3 regions of the Streptomyces sp. A0592 genome follow, and region 3 is predicted to be linked to each of the others. Evidence: riboswitches for the same ligand, from Rfam matches in the RefSeq annotation. Region 3 holds a riboswitch; each other region holds the start of a gene.

Region 1 (5,306 bases), on a different contig from region 3:
CGGGGCGCCCGTCTACTTCGCGGTCTACCGCGAGGGTGAAATCGAGGTCGTGGGTGTCTCGGACACCCCGGGCAGCCCGGCGTGTGAGGAGTGGGCCGACTTCCGTGCGACGGGATTCGCGCACGCGATCGGGCAGTGCCTGCTCGGCCAGCTCGACGAGAACGCGCGCAAGGACTATTACGACCGCCATCCGGTAGAGGCCATCACCCCTTATACCGTGCGCGATCTGCGCTCCTTGGAGAACCGGATCGGGGCCCTCGGGCGAATGCAGCCCGTAATCGAGCGGCAGGAATATGCCCTCGGCACGGTCTGTGCCGCCATCCCCATCACGGCCGGGGATGCGGCCGCGACGATGGCCATTTCTTTGCCCCTGCACCAGGAAGATCGATTGCTGTATGTAGTCGATCGACTACGGAGTGAAGTAGGCGCGCTGTTGAGCACCCTCTCGTTCTCTATCAGTATCTGAAAACTCACTCCTTGTGATCTGCATGCGCTTCCACCACTCTTGTCAAGAGGGCCCTGGGGGATCATTCCTGGCCACTTCCACTACAGCGGGGTAGGCAATGCGCGAGTCCGTACAGGCTGAGGTCATGATGAGTTTCCTCGTTTCCGAGGAGCTTTCGTTCCGGATCCCGGTGGAACTCCGGTACGACGCCCGTGATCCCTACGCAGTCCGCCTGACCTTCCACCTTCCCGGAGATGCGCCCGTGACCTGGGCGTTCGGCCGGGAGCTGCTGCTCGACGGCATCAACAAGCCGTGCGGTGACGGCGATGTGCACATCGCCCCCACCAGTCCCGAGGAGCTGTCCGACGTCCACATCCGGCTTCAGGTCGGCGGTGACCGGGCCCTGTTCCGGGCCAGCGCGGCACCGCTCGTCGCGTTCCTCGACCGCACCGACCGGATCGTTCCGCTCGGGCAGGAGCGCAACACGGGCGACTTCGAAGAGCACTTGGACGAGGCGCTCGGCAGAATCCTGGCCGAGTCGAAGCAGAACGAGCAGAACGCCGGCTGAACCGCCGCCCCGACCCGCTCACCACTCGGGCTGAACCGCCGTTCAGCGCTTGCGCCGCCGGCCCCGGCCGCCGCGTACCGGTCCCGAGCCCGGTGCGACGGCCGGGGATTCCGGCCGGTCGGCCGAGACCACCAGCGCCGCCAGCGCCGTTGTCACCGGCACCGACGCCACCAGTCCGATCGAGCCGACGAGGGTCCGTACGATCTCCACCGCGACCAGCTCGCTGTTCGCCACCGATCCCATGCTGCTGTTGGCGATCGAGAACAGCAGGAGCAGCGGCAGCGCGGCGCCCGCGTAGGCCAGCACCAGGGTGTTGACCACCGATGCGATGTGGTCGCGGCCGATTCTGATGGCGGCCCGGTACAGGGAGCGGGGCCCCTGGGAGGGGTCTGCCTGGTGGAGTTCCCACACCGCCGAGGTCTGGGTGACCGTCACGTCGTCGAGGACACCCAGCGATCCGATGATGATGCCGGCGAGCAGCAGGCCGCTCATGTCGATGTCAGGGTAGAGCCCGTGGATCAGCCCGGTGTTGTCGTCGGTGTTGCCGCTGAGGAACGCCCAGTCGATGAACACCGAGCCCAGCAGGCCGATCAGCAGGAGTGACACGAGCGTGCCCAGGACGGCCACCGAGGTGCGGGCGGTCAGGCCGTGGCACATGTAGAGCGCGATCAGCATGATCGCGCTCGCCCCGACCACCGCGACCACCAGCGGGTTCGACCCCTGCAGGATGGCGGGGAGGATGAAGAGCGTCAGCACGCCGAAGCTGACGACCAGTGCGATCAGCGCGAACAGCCCGCGCATCCGCCCGACGAGGACGACCGCGAGCGCGAAGATGCCGGCCAGCACCGCCAGCGGGAGCTTGCGGTTCACGTCGATCACCGAGTACTGGAGGTCGCGGGGCGCGTCCGGCGCGTACGCCACCACCACTTCCTGGCCGTCCGCCAACTGCCGTGGCGCGCCCGGCTGGACGATCTCCACGAAGGTGCGCCCCTTGTCCGGGCCGCTCCCGATCTCGACGGTCGCCTTCTTGCACTCGCCGGTCTGCGCGGCCCGGGCTCCGCCGCCCGTCGGGGCGGAGCCCTCGCCGGTCGGCGGCACCTGCGCGGCGTTCACGGATTTGCAGTCGACGAGTTCCAGCGAGACGACCTTGGCCTGCTGCGTCTGTCGGTCGAAGCCCACCCCGGTCCGCTCGTGGTCCGGCGTGCCGCCCGGCCAGAGGACCGCCAGGCCGACGAAGACGGCGACAGCGAAGGGGATCAGTACGGCCGCGATGACCTTGCGCAGGTGCTTCGAGACGGGTGCCGCAGGTCCGTGGCTGTGGCTGTGGGAGTGGCCGGAGGAGTGCCCGTGTCCGGCGTGCGCGTGGCCGGAGTGGCCGTTGGGCTCAGTGGGCTCGGTGGGGGGCTGCGGCGAGGACGTCACCTGCAGATCATCGCAAGAGATGAGGGGGCCCACTGTTCAGCACGCCATGGATGGCGCTAGCGTGGGGGCTACTTTGCACAACGCGGGAGCTCGGAGCACCGGGCTGAGAGGGCGCTGATCACCGTACGCGATCACGAATGCGTACGGGAGGAGGCTGCGTCGACCGCCGAACCTGTTACCGGGTAATGCCGGCGTAGGGAGATCAGGTCTCATGACCATTCAGGACGCACGCACGCCTGCCGTCAGCCAGGACGGCGACGGCTCGACCGAGCGCAAGCCGGGCTGGCACAAGGGCTACGTGGCGGGCTCCCGCCCCGACATCCGGGTGCCGGTCCGCCAGGTCCACCTCACCAACGGCAAGGACGTGACGCTCTACGACACGTCCGGTCCGTACACCGACCCGCAGATCGAGACCGATGTGCGACGGGGCCTCGCGCCGCTGCGCGAGAACTGGATCATCAGCCGCGGCGACACCGAGGAGTACGCCGGCCGTCCGGTACGCCCTGAGGACGACGGCATCAAGCACACCTCTCCGCGCGGTGGCCTCAAGAACCTCGACGCGGTCTTCCCGGGCCGCCCCCGTCAGCCCCGCCGGGGCCGGGACGGCGCCGCCGTCACGCAGCTCGCGTACGCCCGCCGGGGCGAGATCACCCCGGAGATGGAGTACGTCGCGATCCGCGAGAACGTCTCCCCGGAGGTCGTCCGCGAGGAGATCGCCGCAGGTCGCGCGGTGCTTCCGGCGAACGTGAACCACCCGGAGATCGAGCCGATGATCATCGGCAAGAAGTTCCTGGTGAAGGTCAACGCCAACATCGGCAACTCCGCCGTCACCTCCTCCATCGAGGAGGAGGTGGAGAAGATGACCTGGGCGACCCGCTGGGGCGCGGACACGGTCATGGACCTCTCGACGGGCCGCAACATCCACACCACCCGCGAGTGGGTGCTGCGCAACTCCCCGGTTCCGATCGGCACCGTGCCGCTCTACCAGGCGCTGGAGAAGGTCGACGGCCGGGCCGAGGACCTGACCTGGGAGATCTACAAGGACACGGTCATCGAGCAGGCCGAGCAGGGCGTCGACTACATGACGGTCCACGCCGGCGTGCTCCTGCCGTACGTGCCGCTGACCGCCCGCCGCAAGACCGGCATCGTCTCACGCGGCGGCTCGATCATGGCCGCGTGGTGCCTGGCGCACCACAAGGAGAACTTCCTCTACACGAACTTCGAGGAGCTCTGCGACATCCTCGCGACGTACGACGTCACGTATTCCCTCGGTGACGGACTGCGCCCCGGCTCGATCGCGGACGCCAACGACGCGGCCCAGTTTGCCGAGCTGAAGACGCTGGGTGAGCTGAACACCATCGCCAAGCGCCACAACGTCCAGACGATGATCGAGGGCCCGGGCCATGTCCCGATGCACAAGATCAAGGAGAACATCGACCTCCAGCAGGAGATCTGCGAGGAGGCGCCGTTCTACACGCTCGGCCCGCTGACCACGGACGTCGCCCCCGCCTACGACCACATCACCTCGGGCATCGGCGCCGCGATGATCGCCTGGTGGGGCACGGCGATGCTCTGCTACGTCACGCCCAAGGAGCACCTGGGCCTGCCCAACCGGGACGACGTCAAGACCGGCGTGATCACGTACAAGATCTCGGCACACGCCGCTGACCTGGCGAAGGGGCACCCCGGCGCCCAGGAGTGGGACGACGCGCTGTCCGACGCGCGGTTCGAGTTCCGCTGGGAGGACCAGTTCAACCTGGCCCTGGACCCGGACACGGCCCGTGAGTTCCACGACGAGACCCTTCCCGCGGAGCCGGCCAAGACCGCGCACTTCTGCTCCATGTGCGGTCCGAAGTTCTGCTCGATGAAGATCTCGCAGGACATCCGCCGTGAGCACGGCGGGGACCTGAAGGCGGAGGAGATCCAGGCCGGCATGGCGGAGAAGTCCGCCGAGTTCGCCGCCTCGGGCAGCCGCGTCTACCTGCCGCTGGCCGACTGAGACCGATTGCCGGACCCGGCCTACGGGGCGGACCCGCGACCCATGGGGGGAGTCGCGGGTCCGCCCCGTTTTCGTGCGTCCTTGCGGCGGCCATTGGTGTCGCATCAATAGTCCGATAAGTGGACTTATCTGCGAGGTGTGCCGCGACTCGGGGCGGCGATTCCCACGCTACCGATGGGGCCGGAGCGGCCCCGCCGCCATCGTTCGACCGGTTTCGAGAAGGAGTGGTATGCGCCCCGAGAACAGGACCAGGTCGCCTCTGGGCCCGCTGCCGAGGAGCAGTTGGCGCAGGGCCGGCACGCTCGCGTCGCTCGCGCTGGTGATGATGGGGGTCGCCGGCCCCGCCGTCGCCGTGGCACAGGGCGTCCGGGCGGCGGAGCGGGTCGGCGCGGTCATCGGCACGGACGGGGACCACTGCGAGCCGCAGGGGCACCACCACCGCCCGGACCACCGCCCCGACCGGTGGCCGGACTTCGACCCGGACCGGGGTCCGGACGACGGCCCCAGTGCCTCGGGCCTCCTGGCGGGCCCCCGCGGTGACGACCGGTGCGAGGAGGGCCGGCCGGGCCCGACGGGAGCGGACGGCGCGGACGGCGCCGACGGCGCGACGGGGGCCACGGGAGCCCGCGGTGCGACTGGTGCGACGGGTGCTACCGGTTCTACGGGTACGAATGGCGCTGATGGTGCAACCGGTGCCACTGGCGCGACGGGTTCTGACGGTGCCGATGGTGCGACGGGCGCTACCGGCGCCACGGGCGCTACCGGTGGGCTCGGTGCGACCGGAGCCACGGGCGCGACGGGTGCCACGGGCGGGGTCGGACCGACCGGCGCCACGGGCGGGGTCGGACCGACCGGCGCCACCGGGCCCTGCA
Region 2 (5,306 bases), on a different contig from region 3:
ACGCCCGGTTCGGCGGCGGCCGCGGCGACCTCGTCCTCCGCGTGGCAGGAGCGGCCGATGAGCACCTGTCCGCCGAGGATGGCGCGGGCCGCGGGGACGGGGATGTCGCCCTGCCCGAGGTGCAGGACGTCGGAGCCGATGGCGTGGGCGACGTCGGCGCGGTCGTTCACGGCGAGGAGCCGGCCGTGGCGGCGCGCGGCCTCGGCGAACACCTGGAGGTGTTCGAGTTCCTCGCCCGCCTCCATGCCCTTGTCGCGGAGTTGGACGATGTCCACGCCCCCGGCCAGGACGGCGTCGAGGAAGTCGGGGAGGTCACCCTGGCGCTTGCGGGCGTCCGTGCACAGGTAGAGCCGGGCGTCGGACAGCTGCATGGGTGTACCCCCCGTGTGGAGGCGGTGTACGGGCGCGGGGGCCCGTACACCGCGGTGGAGCTACTGCGGATCAGGTCAGAGGGCGAGCGCCTGAGCGCGGCGCTTCACCTCCGTGCCGCGATTCTCGCTCAGCGCCTGGGCGGGGGTGCCGGGCAGGGTCGGGTCGGCGGTGAAGAGCCACTCCAGGATCTCCTCGTCGGAGAACCCGTCGTCGCGCAGGACGGTCAGCAGGCCGACGAGGCCCTTGACCACCTTGTCGCCGTCGATGAAGGGGGCCGGAACCTGCAGGGCCCGGTTCTCGCCCCGGCGCACGGCGATGAGCTGCCCTTCCTTGACCATCTGGCGGACCCTCGTCACCTCGACGTCGAGCATCTCCGCGATGTCGGGGAGGTAGAGCCAGTCGGGGACGAGGGAATCGATCTTTGCGTCAATCTCGGTCACAGGCCAAGCCTGCCACCTCCCACCGACAGCCGGTACCCGGGCGGACCGTCCGTGGCACGCCCCCGCCCGGACCGCGGCTACGCGGTGGCCGATTTCAGCGGGGTGCCCGGGTCGGCGACCTTCGCCGGGTCGACCGGGGCGCCCGTCTCGATCAGCTTGCGGCCCTGCGCCAGGTCGCGGGGGCGGCCGACCGCGAGGACCGCGGCCAGGGCGCCGTCGCGCAGCCAGCACACCGACCAGGCCTCCTCGGCCGGGTCCCCGCGCCACACCAGGGTGTCGGCCCCGCCGTGGTGGCCGGCGTACTGCACGAAGCGCCCGAACTGCTCGGACCAGAAGTACGGCACCGGGTCGTAGACCGCGGTGGGCTCCCCGGCGAGGATGTTCGCCGCGACCGCCCGCGGTCCCTGGAGCGCGTTGTCCCAGTGGTGCACGAGCAGCCGCGCCCCGTACCGCCCGGACGGGAAGGAGGCGCAGTCGCCGACCGCGTACACCCCCGGCAGGGAGGTCAGCAGGTGCGCGTCGGCGGTGACCGAGCCGTCGGCGCCGCGTTCCACGCCAGACCCGGCCAGCCATCCGGTGGCGGGCCGTGCGCCGATCCCCACGACCACCGCGTCGGCGGGCAGGGCGCGCCCGTCCGCGAGGAGGACCCGCCCCTCCTCGACGCCGGCCACCATCGCGCCGGTGATCAGCTCGGCGCCGGCCTGCCCGTACCAGCGCGCCATCGGCTCGGCGACCTCGCCGGGCAGGGCGCCCGCCAGCACCCGCTCCGCCGCCTCGACGACGGTCACCGCGCAGCCGGCCTCCCGGGCAGCGGTGGCGAACTCCGCCCCGATCCAGCCGGCGCCGACGACCACGACCCGGGACGCGGCCGCCAGGACCGGGCGCAGCCGCGCCGCGTCGTCCAGCGTGCGCAGCAGGTGGACGCCCGGGACGCCCTCGGCGCCGGGCAGGGTCAGCGGCTGCGCTCCGGTCGCGAGGACAAGGACCTCGTACGGGACCGGTCCGGCCTCGGTGTCCAGTTCGCGGTCGGCGGCCCGCAGCCCGGTGACCTCCGTCCCGAGGCGGAGCGCGATGCCCAGGCCTTCGAAGTCCACGTCGAAGGCGGAGTCCTCGGCCTTGCCGAGGAGCACCGCCTTGGACAGCGGGGGCCGGTCGTAGGGCTGGTGGGGTTCGGCTCCCAGCAGGGTCACGGGGCCCGTGAAGCCCTGTTCGCGCAGGGCGACCGCGGTCTGCACCCCGGCCATTCCGGCGCCGACGATCACGACGCCGCGCTGATTCTGTTCCGTCTGCTCGCTCACGCGGCCACCCTAATCATCTGACGCTCCGTCAGGAATAGGTGCCGCCTTACCCGCCGTCCACCACCGGGATAGTCTGGCCACCGTACCTATCGCGGGAGTCCGGCGCACCGGGCTGAGAGGGAGGCTGGCCGGCCTCCGACCGTACGAACCTGATCCGGGTCATGCCGGCGAAGGGAGGGGCTGGACGCCCATGCACTCATCTCGGAAGGAAACCGACCGGGGATCCGACGTCCTCGTCGTCGGAGGCGGGATCATCGGCCTGGTCACCGCCTGGCGGGCCGCGGAGCGCGGACTGCGCACCGTACTCGCCGACCCGGCACCCGGCGGCGGCGCCGCCCAGGTGGCGGCCGGCATGCTCGCCCCCGTCACCGAACTCCACTACGGCGAGGAAGCCCTCCTCGGCCTCGGCCTCGCCTCCGCCGAACGCTATCCGCGGTTCGCCGCCGAGCTCGCGGAAGCGAGCGGCGGGATGGACATCGGCTACCGCGCCTGCGGCACCCTCGCCGTCGCCCTCGACGCCGACGACCGCCTCCACCTGCGCGAACTGCACGCCCTCCAGCGCCGCTGCGGCCTGGAGCCCGAATGGCTCACCGGCCGCGAGTGCCGCCGCCTGGAACCCATGCTCGCCCCCGGCGTGCGCGGCGGCCTGCGCGTCGACGGCGACCACCAGGTCGACCCGCGCCGGCTCGCCGCCGCCCTGCTGGCCGCCTGCGAGGGCGCCGGAGTGCGCATCCACCGGGCGGCCGCCGAGCAGCTGCTCACCACCTCCGACCGGGCGACCGGCGCCCTCCTCGACGACGGCACGGAGCTGCGCGCCGACCAGGTGGTCCTGGCCGCGGGCTCGCTCAGCGGCCGGCTGGCGGGCGTACCCGCCGATGTGCTGCCGCCCGTACGGCCCGTCAAGGGGCAGGTGCTGCGGCTCGCCGTACCCCCCGCCTACGCGCCGTTCCTCTCCCGCACCGTACGGGCGGTCGTGCGCGGCAGCCACGTCTACCTCGTGCCCCGCGAGAACGGCGAACTCGTCATCGGCGCCACCAGCGAGGAACTCGGCTGGGACACCACCGTCACCGCGGGCGGTGTCTACGAACTCCTGCGCGACGCCCATGAACTGGTCCCCGGCATCACCGAGCTCCCGCTGACCGAGACCCGGGCGGGCCTGCGCCCCGGATCGCCCGACAACGCCCCGCTGCTGGGCCCCACCGACCTGCCCGGCCTGCACCTGGCCACCGGGCACTACCGCAACGGGGTGCTGCTGACCCCGCTCACCGGCGAGGTGCTGGCCGAGCTGCTGGTCACCGGCGAACTGCCCGGGATCGCGCGCCCCTTCACCCCCCGCCGCTTCTCCGCCGCACGTCAGGAGTCGTACGCATGACCATCTCCGTCAACGGCGAGCCGCGCGAGGTCGCGGCCGGCGCCACGCTCGACACCGTCGTCGCCACCCTGACCGCGGCCCCCTCCGGGGTGGCCGCCGCACTCAACGAGACCGTCGTCCCCCGCGGGCAGTGGCCGGCCACCCCCGTGGGCGACGGCGACCGCGTGGAGATCCTCACCGCGGTCCAGGGAGGCTGACCGGCATGGCCGACGACCTCTTCACGCTGGGCGACCGGACGTTCTCCTCCCGCCTGATCATGGGCACGGGCGGCGCCCCGAGCCTGGACGTGCTGGAACGCGCCCTGGTCGCGTCCGGCACCGAGCTCACCACCGTGGCCATGCGCCGCCTCGACCCGACGGTGCAGGGCTCGGTCCTCTCCGTCCTGACCAAGCTCGGCATCCCGGTCCTGCCGAACACGGCCGGCTGCTTCACCGCGGGCGAGGCCGTCCTCACGGCCCGGCTCGCGCGGGAGGCCCTCGGCACCGACTGGATCAAGCTGGAGGTGGTCGCGGACGAGCGGACCCTCCTGCCCGACGGCGTCGAGCTGCTGGACGCCGCCGAGATCCTGGTGGACGAGGGCTTCACCGTCCTGCCGTACACCAACGACGACCCGGTGCTCGCGCGCAAGCTGGAGGACGTGGGCTGCGCGGCGATCATGCCGCTCGGCTCCCCCATCGGGTCCGGCATGGGCATCCGCAACCCGCACAACTTCGAGCTCATCACGGAGCGGGCCTCGGTCCCGGTGATCCTCGACGCCGGCGCGGGCACGGCCTCCGACGTCGCCCTGGCGATGGAACTGGGCTGCGCGGCGGTGATGCTGGCCTCGGCCGTGACCCGGGCCCAGGAGCCGGTCCTGATGGCGTCCGCCATGCGGGACGCCGTCTCGGCGGGCCGCCTCGCCTTCCGGGCGGGCCGCATCCCCCAGCGCCGCTTCGCCGAAGCCTCCTCCCCCACGGAAGGCCGCGCGACCCTGGACCCGGAGCGCCCGGCGTTCTGAGAGGCGGGGCGGGCGTGCGGCTGCCGACTGCGGGGCGGGAGCGGGGTGATGGGGGGCGGCGAGCCGGGGCGAGTGGCACGGCGGCGGTGCGGAAGGGGCGGGGTTCCGGCGGGGCGGGGTCGGAACACCGCTCCCGCACCACCGCCGCGCGCTCCCCCACCCCCGCCCCAACCGGAAGCCGCCCCCGGACCCCCGCCTCCTTCGCCCCCGCCCTCCGAGAATTCCGCTTTCCCGGGCCCCTGCCGCCTCTCCCGCCCCCACCGCCACCACCGTCCCGCGGCCCCGCTCCCCTCGCCCCGCCGCCGTGCCCTGCGCCCCCGACCGTGCTGGTCACGGCCGGTTCGGACGGGTGGGAGACCGCCGGGGCGGCGCGGGGGTGCCGAGGGGGCGCAGGCCCCGCCCAGCCCCCTCCCCACGTCACAGCTGCGCTGCAACGAGACCCGCCCCCGCCGGGGTACCTGCGTCGGCTCGTAGAATCGGCGGGTGGATACGACCCTGGAAGACCCCCTCGTCGGGCGCGTGCTCGACGACCGCTACCGCATCGATGCCCGCATCGCGGCCGGCGGCATGGCCACGGTCTACCGGGCCGTCGACACCCGCCTGGACCGGATCCTCGCCCTGAAGGTGATGCATCCGGCGCTCGCCTCCGACGTCGCCTTCGTCGACCGGTTCATCCGCGAGGCGAAGTCCGTGGCGCGCCTCGCGCACCCCAACGTGGTCGCCGTGTTCGACCAGGGCACGGACGGGCCGTACGTCTACCTGGCGATGGAGTACGTCTCCGGCTGCACCCTGCGCGACGTGCTGCGCGAGCGCGGCGCGCTCCAGCC
Region 3 (5,306 bases):
TCGTCAAGGACAAGGAGGCGGGCGAGGACGAGGTCCGTCGCGCGGAGAAGGAGCTCGACGACACCACCGCGAAGTACGTCGCGCAGGTGGACGAGCTCCTCAAGCACAAGGAAGCCGAGCTCCTCGAAGTCTGATGAACGACTCTTCCTGGCAGCCGGAGCCGGTTCCGGCGGGTCCCGCATACGATGCGCAGGTGGGCCCGCACACTCGGCCCATGCCCATCGTGCCCGATGCCGCCGGCCGTGACTTCGACGACCGGGAAGCACGCGACAGGGGGGCCGCCTCGGACGGCGGCTTCCCCTTCCGCGCCGATACGCCGCCGCAGGAGCCCATGCCCAGCCCCCCGCCTCCGCATGCAGAGCACCCGCAGGACTCCTCCCCCCCGCCGCAGAAGAAGCGGGCGGGGCGGGACCTGCGTGCCGCGATAGGGGTCGGAGTCGGTCTCGGTGCGGTGATCTTCGCATCGCTCCTGATCGTCAAGGCGGTCTTCGTCGGTGTCGTCGTCGTCGCCGTCGTGGTCGGCCTGTGGGAGCTCACTTCCCGCCTGCAGGAGCAGAAGGGCATCAAGGCCCCTCTGGTCCCGCTCGCGGTCGGTGGCGCGGCCATGGTCATCGCCGGATACGTCCGCGGGGCCGAGGGCGCCTGGGTGGCCATGGCACTCACCGTGCTGGCCGTCCTGGTGTGGCGGATGACCGAACCGCCCGAGGACTACCTCAAGGACGTCACGGCGGGCGCCTTCGCGGCGTTCTACGTGCCCTTCCTGGCCACGTTCGTCGCGATGCTGCTCACCGCCGACGACGGGCCGCAGCGCGTGATCACCTTCCTGCTCCTGACCGTCGTCAGCGACACCGGGGCCTACGCCGTGGGCTGGCGCTTCGGGAAGACCAAGCTGGCGCCGCGCATCAGCCCCGGCAAGACCCGCGAGGGACTGTTCGGAGCGGTGGCCTTCGCCATGGTCGCCGGCGCGCTCTGCATGGAGTTCCTGATCGACGGCGGCGCCTGGTGGCAGGGCCTGCTGCTCGGCCTCGCGGTCGCGGTCAGCGCCACCCTGGGCGACCTGGGCGAGTCGATGATCAAGAGGGACCTGGGCATCAAGGACATGGGCACCCTGCTGCCGGGGCACGGCGGCATCATGGACCGGCTGGACTCGCTCCTGCCCACCGCTCCGGTGGTGTGGCTGCTGCTGGCCGCTTTCGTCGGCACCGGCTGACGGGTCCCGGTCGGGTTATCCTGGAGGGCGCGCCGCGTGTACGCGGCGCGCCCTTTCCGTCCAGCGGCCGAGCCGCGGACCGGCCCTGCACGCGCGGGGTGACCCCCACCTCGTCGTACTGAGGAGTACCGCATGGCCCCCCGCCCCGTTCCGGGTGAGCTCACCTTCGTCGCCCCTCGCGGGGCCAAGAAGCCGCCCCGGCACCTCGCAGACATGACCCCGGCCGAGCGCCGTGAGGCGGTTGCCGCGATCGGCGAGAAGCCGTTCCGGGCCAAGCAGCTCTCCCAGCACTACTTCGCGCGGTACGCGCACGACCCGGCCGAGTGGACCGACATCCCGGCGGGTTCCCGGACCAAGCTCCAGCAGGAGCTCCTCCCGGACCTGATGTCCGTCATCCGGCACATCAGCTGCGACGACGACACCACCCGCAAGACCCTGTGGAAGCTGCACGACGGCACGCTGGTGGAGTCCGTGCTGATGCGCTACCCCGACCGGGTCACCATGTGCATCTCCTCGCAGGCCGGCTGCGGCATGAACTGCCCGTTCTGCGCCACCGGCCAGGCCGGCCTGGACCGCAACCTCTCCACCGCCGAGATCGTGCACCAGATCGTCGACGGCATGCGCGCGCTGCGCGACGGAGAGGTCCCCGGCGGCCCCGCCCGGCTGTCGAACATCGTCTTCATGGGCATGGGCGAGCCCCTGGCCAACTACAACCGCGTCGTCGGCGCCATCCGCCGGCTCACCGACCCGGAGCCCGACGGCCTGGGCCTGTCCCAGCGCGGCATCACCGTCTCCACGGTCGGCCTGGTCCCGGCCATGCTGCGGTTCGCCGACGAGGGCTTCAAGTGCCGCCTCGCCGTCTCGCTGCACGCCCCGGACGACGAGCTGCGCGACACCCTGGTCCCCGTGAACACCCGCTGGAACGTGCGCGAGGTCCTCGACGCCGCGTGGGAGTACGCCGAGAAGTCCGGCCGCCGGATCTCGATCGAGTACGCCCTGATCCGCGACATCAACGACCAGGCCTGGCGGGGGGACCTGCTGGGCCGGCTGCTCAAGGGCAAGCGCGTACACGTCAACCTGATCCCGCTGAACCCGACGCCCGGCTCCAAGTGGACCGCCTCGCGGCCCGAGGACGAGAAGGCCTTCGTGGAGGCCATCGCCCGTCACGGCGTTCCTGTGACCGTGCGTGACACCCGGGGCCAGGAGATCGACGGCGCGTGCGGCCAGCTGGCCGCCTCGGAGCGCTAGCGTCCGGTTCTGGCCGGTCACATTCGGCCACGGGGTACCCTGTGGCCGAACCAATTGCATATTCCGACAGGGGAGCGCCACAGCGCTGAGAGTGCGGTATCCGTCATCCGCAGACCCTCTGAACCTCGCCCCGGTCATTCGGGGTAGGAAGTTCGGTCACCACTCAAGCTGTTGCGCCCTGCCCGGCGTCCGCTCGCACAGAGCGCCGGGCAGGGCCGCGTCTTCTCCTGGTCATCCCAGGAGGAATCACCAGTGAGCACCACCAAGAAGATCGCGGGCGCCGCGCTCGCGGCCGCGCTGGGCGTCACTACGCTCAGCGCCTGCGGCGGCGGCGACGCCAAGGACAAGACCGCGGGGACGAGCGACGCCCCGAAGTCCAAGACCGTCACGCTCGTCTCCCACGACTCCTTCAACGTGACCGACGCGGTCCTCAAGGAGTTCGAGCAGCAGAGCGGCTACACCGTCAAGGTGCTGAAGTCCGGTGACGCCGGCGCCGCCCTGAACCAGGAGATCCTCACCAAGGGCAACCCGCGCGGCGACGTCTTCTTCGGCGTCGACAACACCCTGCTCTCGCGCGCCCTCGACAACGGCATCTTCACCCCGTACGAGGCCAAGGGCCTGGCCGACGTGAAGCCCGAGTACGTGCTCGACAAGGAGCACCGGGTCACCCCGATCGACTCCGGCGACATCTGCGTCAACTACGACAAGGCCTACTTCGCCGACAAGAAGATCGCCCCGCCGCAGACGCTGGACGACCTGACCAAGCCGGAGTACAAGAACCTGCTGGTGGTCGAGAACGCCGCGACCTCCTCCCCCGGCCTCGGCTTCATGCTCGCCTCCGTCGGCAAGTACGGCGAGGAGGGCTGGAAGGACTACTGGAGCAAGCTGAAGGCCAACGGCGTCGAGGTCGTCGACGGCTGGGAGCAGGCCTACAACGAGCGCTTCTCCGGCTCCGCGGGCGGCAAGAAGGCCAAGGGCGACCGTCCGCTGGTCGTCTCCTACGCCTCCAGCCCGCCGGTCGAGGTGCTGTACGGCGAGCCGCAGCCGGCCGAGGCCCCGACGGGCGTCGCCACCGGCACCTGCTTCCGCCAGATCGAGTTCGCGGGTCTGCTGAAGGGCGCGAAGAACGAGGAGGGCGGCAAGGCCCTCGTCGACTTCCTGATCAGCAAGAAGTTCCAGGAGGACATGCCCCTCCAGATGTTCGTGAACCCCGTGACCAAGGACGCCGCGCTGCCGGAGCTGTTCACCAAGCACGGTGTGGTGGTCGAGAAGCCGGAGAACGTCACTCCGGAGACCATCGCCAAGAACCGTGAGCAGTGGGTCAAGGCATGGACCGCGCTCGTCGTGAAGTAAGCGGTACGAAGGAGCCGGGTGCGGCGTCGCACGACGCCGCCCCGGTCCCCGGACCGGAGCGGGTACCCGGACAGGGCGAGAGCGGGCGGGCCACCGCCGTCCGCCTCGCCCTGATGGCCGTCCCCCTCGTCTTCTTCGCGCTGTTCTTCGCCTACCCCGTCGCCGCGATCGTCGGCCGCGGCCTCAAGACCGACACCGGATGGCAGTTCGGCCGGATCGGCGAGGTGCTCTCCCGGCCCGACATCGCCGACGTGCTGTGGTTCACCACCTGGCAGGCGCTCGCCTCCACCGTGCTCACGCTGCTGATCGCACTGCCCGGCGCGTACGTCTTCGCGCGCTTCGAATTCCCCGGCAAGCAGCTGCTGCGGGCCGTGGTGACCGTTCCCTTCGTGCTCCCGACCGTGGTCGTGGGCACCGCCTTCCTCGCGCTGCTCGGGCGCGGCGGACTGCTGGACGAAACGGCGGGCGTCCGGCTCGACACCACCGTGTGGGCGATCCTGCTGGCGCACGTCTTCTTCAACTACGCCGTCATCGTCCGTACGGTCGGCGGGCTGTGGGCCCAGCTCGACCCGCGCCAGGAGGAGGCCGCCCGGGTGCTGGGCGCCGGCCGGTTCGCCGCCTGGCGCAAGGTGACGCTGCCCGCGCTGGCCCCGGCCGTGGCCGCGGCCTCCCTGATGGTGTTCCTCTTCACCTTCAGCTCCTTCGGCGTCGTCCTGATCCTGGGCGGACCCGCCTACTCCACCCTGGAGGTGGAGGTCTACCGGCAGACCGCGCAGCTGCTGGACCTGTCGACGGCCGCCGTCCTGACGATGGTGCAGTTCGCCGCGATCGGCGCGATCCTCGCCCTGCACGCCTGGACCGTGCGCCGGCGCGAGACCGCGCTGCGCCTCGTCGACCCGGGCCGCACCACGCACCGGCCGCGCGGCTGGGCGCAGCGCAGCCTGCTGGGCGGCGTCCTGCTGACCATCGGGCTGCTGATCGTGGCGCCGCTGGCCGTGCTGGTCGAGCGGTCCTTCGACACCCCCGGCGGCTACGGCCTCGGCTTCTACCGGGCCCTGCAGGACGCCGGCTCCGGTGGCGGGACCTTCCTGGTACCGCCGCTGGAGGCGATCTGGTATTCCCTGGAGTACGCGCTCGCCGCCACCGCGATCGCCCTGCTCGTCGGGGGACTCGCGGCCGCCGCACTGACCCGGCGCGGGGGCCGCTTCGTACGCGGCTTCGACGCGATGCTGATGCTCCCGCTCGGGGTGTCCGCCGTGACCGTCGGCTTCGGCTTCCTGATCACCCTGGACGAGCCGCCGCTGGACCTGCGGACCACGTGGATCCTGGTGCCGCTGGCGCAGGCCCTGGTGGGCGTGCCCTTCGTCGTACGGACCATGCTGCCGGTCCTGCGCGCGGTGGACGGGCGGCTGCGGGAGGCGGCCGCCGTGCTCGGCGCGTCACCGCTGCGCGCCTGGCGGGAGGTGGACCTGCCGCTGGTGCGGCGGGCGCTGCT

Evidence for each region. A riboswitch is a leader RNA that binds a small molecule or an ion and turns the genes downstream of it on or off. The one in region 3 is predicted to bind thiamine pyrophosphate.
Region 1: another riboswitch for thiamine pyrophosphate. It lies ahead of thiC (phosphomethylpyrimidine synthase ThiC); the one in region 3 lies ahead of E6U81_RS21815 (thiamine ABC transporter substrate-binding protein).
Region 2: another riboswitch for thiamine pyrophosphate. It lies ahead of thiO (glycine oxidase ThiO); the one in region 3 lies ahead of E6U81_RS21815 (thiamine ABC transporter substrate-binding protein).

The regions. Positions count from the first base shown of each region.
Region 1 covers NZ_SSBM01000007.1:179,093-184,398, forward strand. The annotation lists gene E6U81_RS13470 (helix-turn-helix domain-containing protein) at 1-466, shown strand, start outside; gene E6U81_RS13475 (SsgA family sporulation/cell division regulator) at 564-1,013, shown strand; gene E6U81_RS13480 (YibE/F family protein) at 1,056-2,435, opposite strand; TPP riboswitch at 2,508-2,652, shown strand; gene thiC (phosphomethylpyrimidine synthase ThiC) at 2,647-4,434, shown strand; gene E6U81_RS40475 (hypothetical protein) at 4,664-5,306, shown strand, end outside.
Region 2 covers NZ_SSBM01000008.1:130,753-136,058, forward strand. The annotation lists gene thiE (thiamine phosphate synthase) at 1-371, opposite strand, end outside; gene E6U81_RS14595 (Rv2175c family DNA-binding protein) at 447-812, opposite strand; gene E6U81_RS14600 (FAD-dependent oxidoreductase) at 890-2,110, opposite strand; TPP riboswitch at 2,192-2,303, shown strand; gene thiO (glycine oxidase ThiO) at 2,301-3,482, shown strand; gene thiS (sulfur carrier protein ThiS) at 3,479-3,679, shown strand; gene E6U81_RS14615 (thiazole synthase) at 3,685-4,479, shown strand; gene pknB (Stk1 family PASTA domain-containing Ser/Thr kinase) at 4,963-5,306, shown strand, end outside.
Region 3 covers NZ_SSBM01000015.1:69,700-75,005, reverse strand. The annotation lists gene frr (ribosome recycling factor) at 1-134, shown strand, start outside; gene E6U81_RS21825 (phosphatidate cytidylyltransferase) at 134-1,210, shown strand; gene rlmN (23S rRNA (adenine(2503)-C(2))-methyltransferase RlmN) at 1,343-2,458, shown strand; TPP riboswitch at 2,517-2,626, shown strand; gene E6U81_RS21815 (thiamine ABC transporter substrate-binding protein) at 2,711-3,811, shown strand; gene E6U81_RS21810 (iron ABC transporter permease) at 3,925-5,306, shown strand, end outside.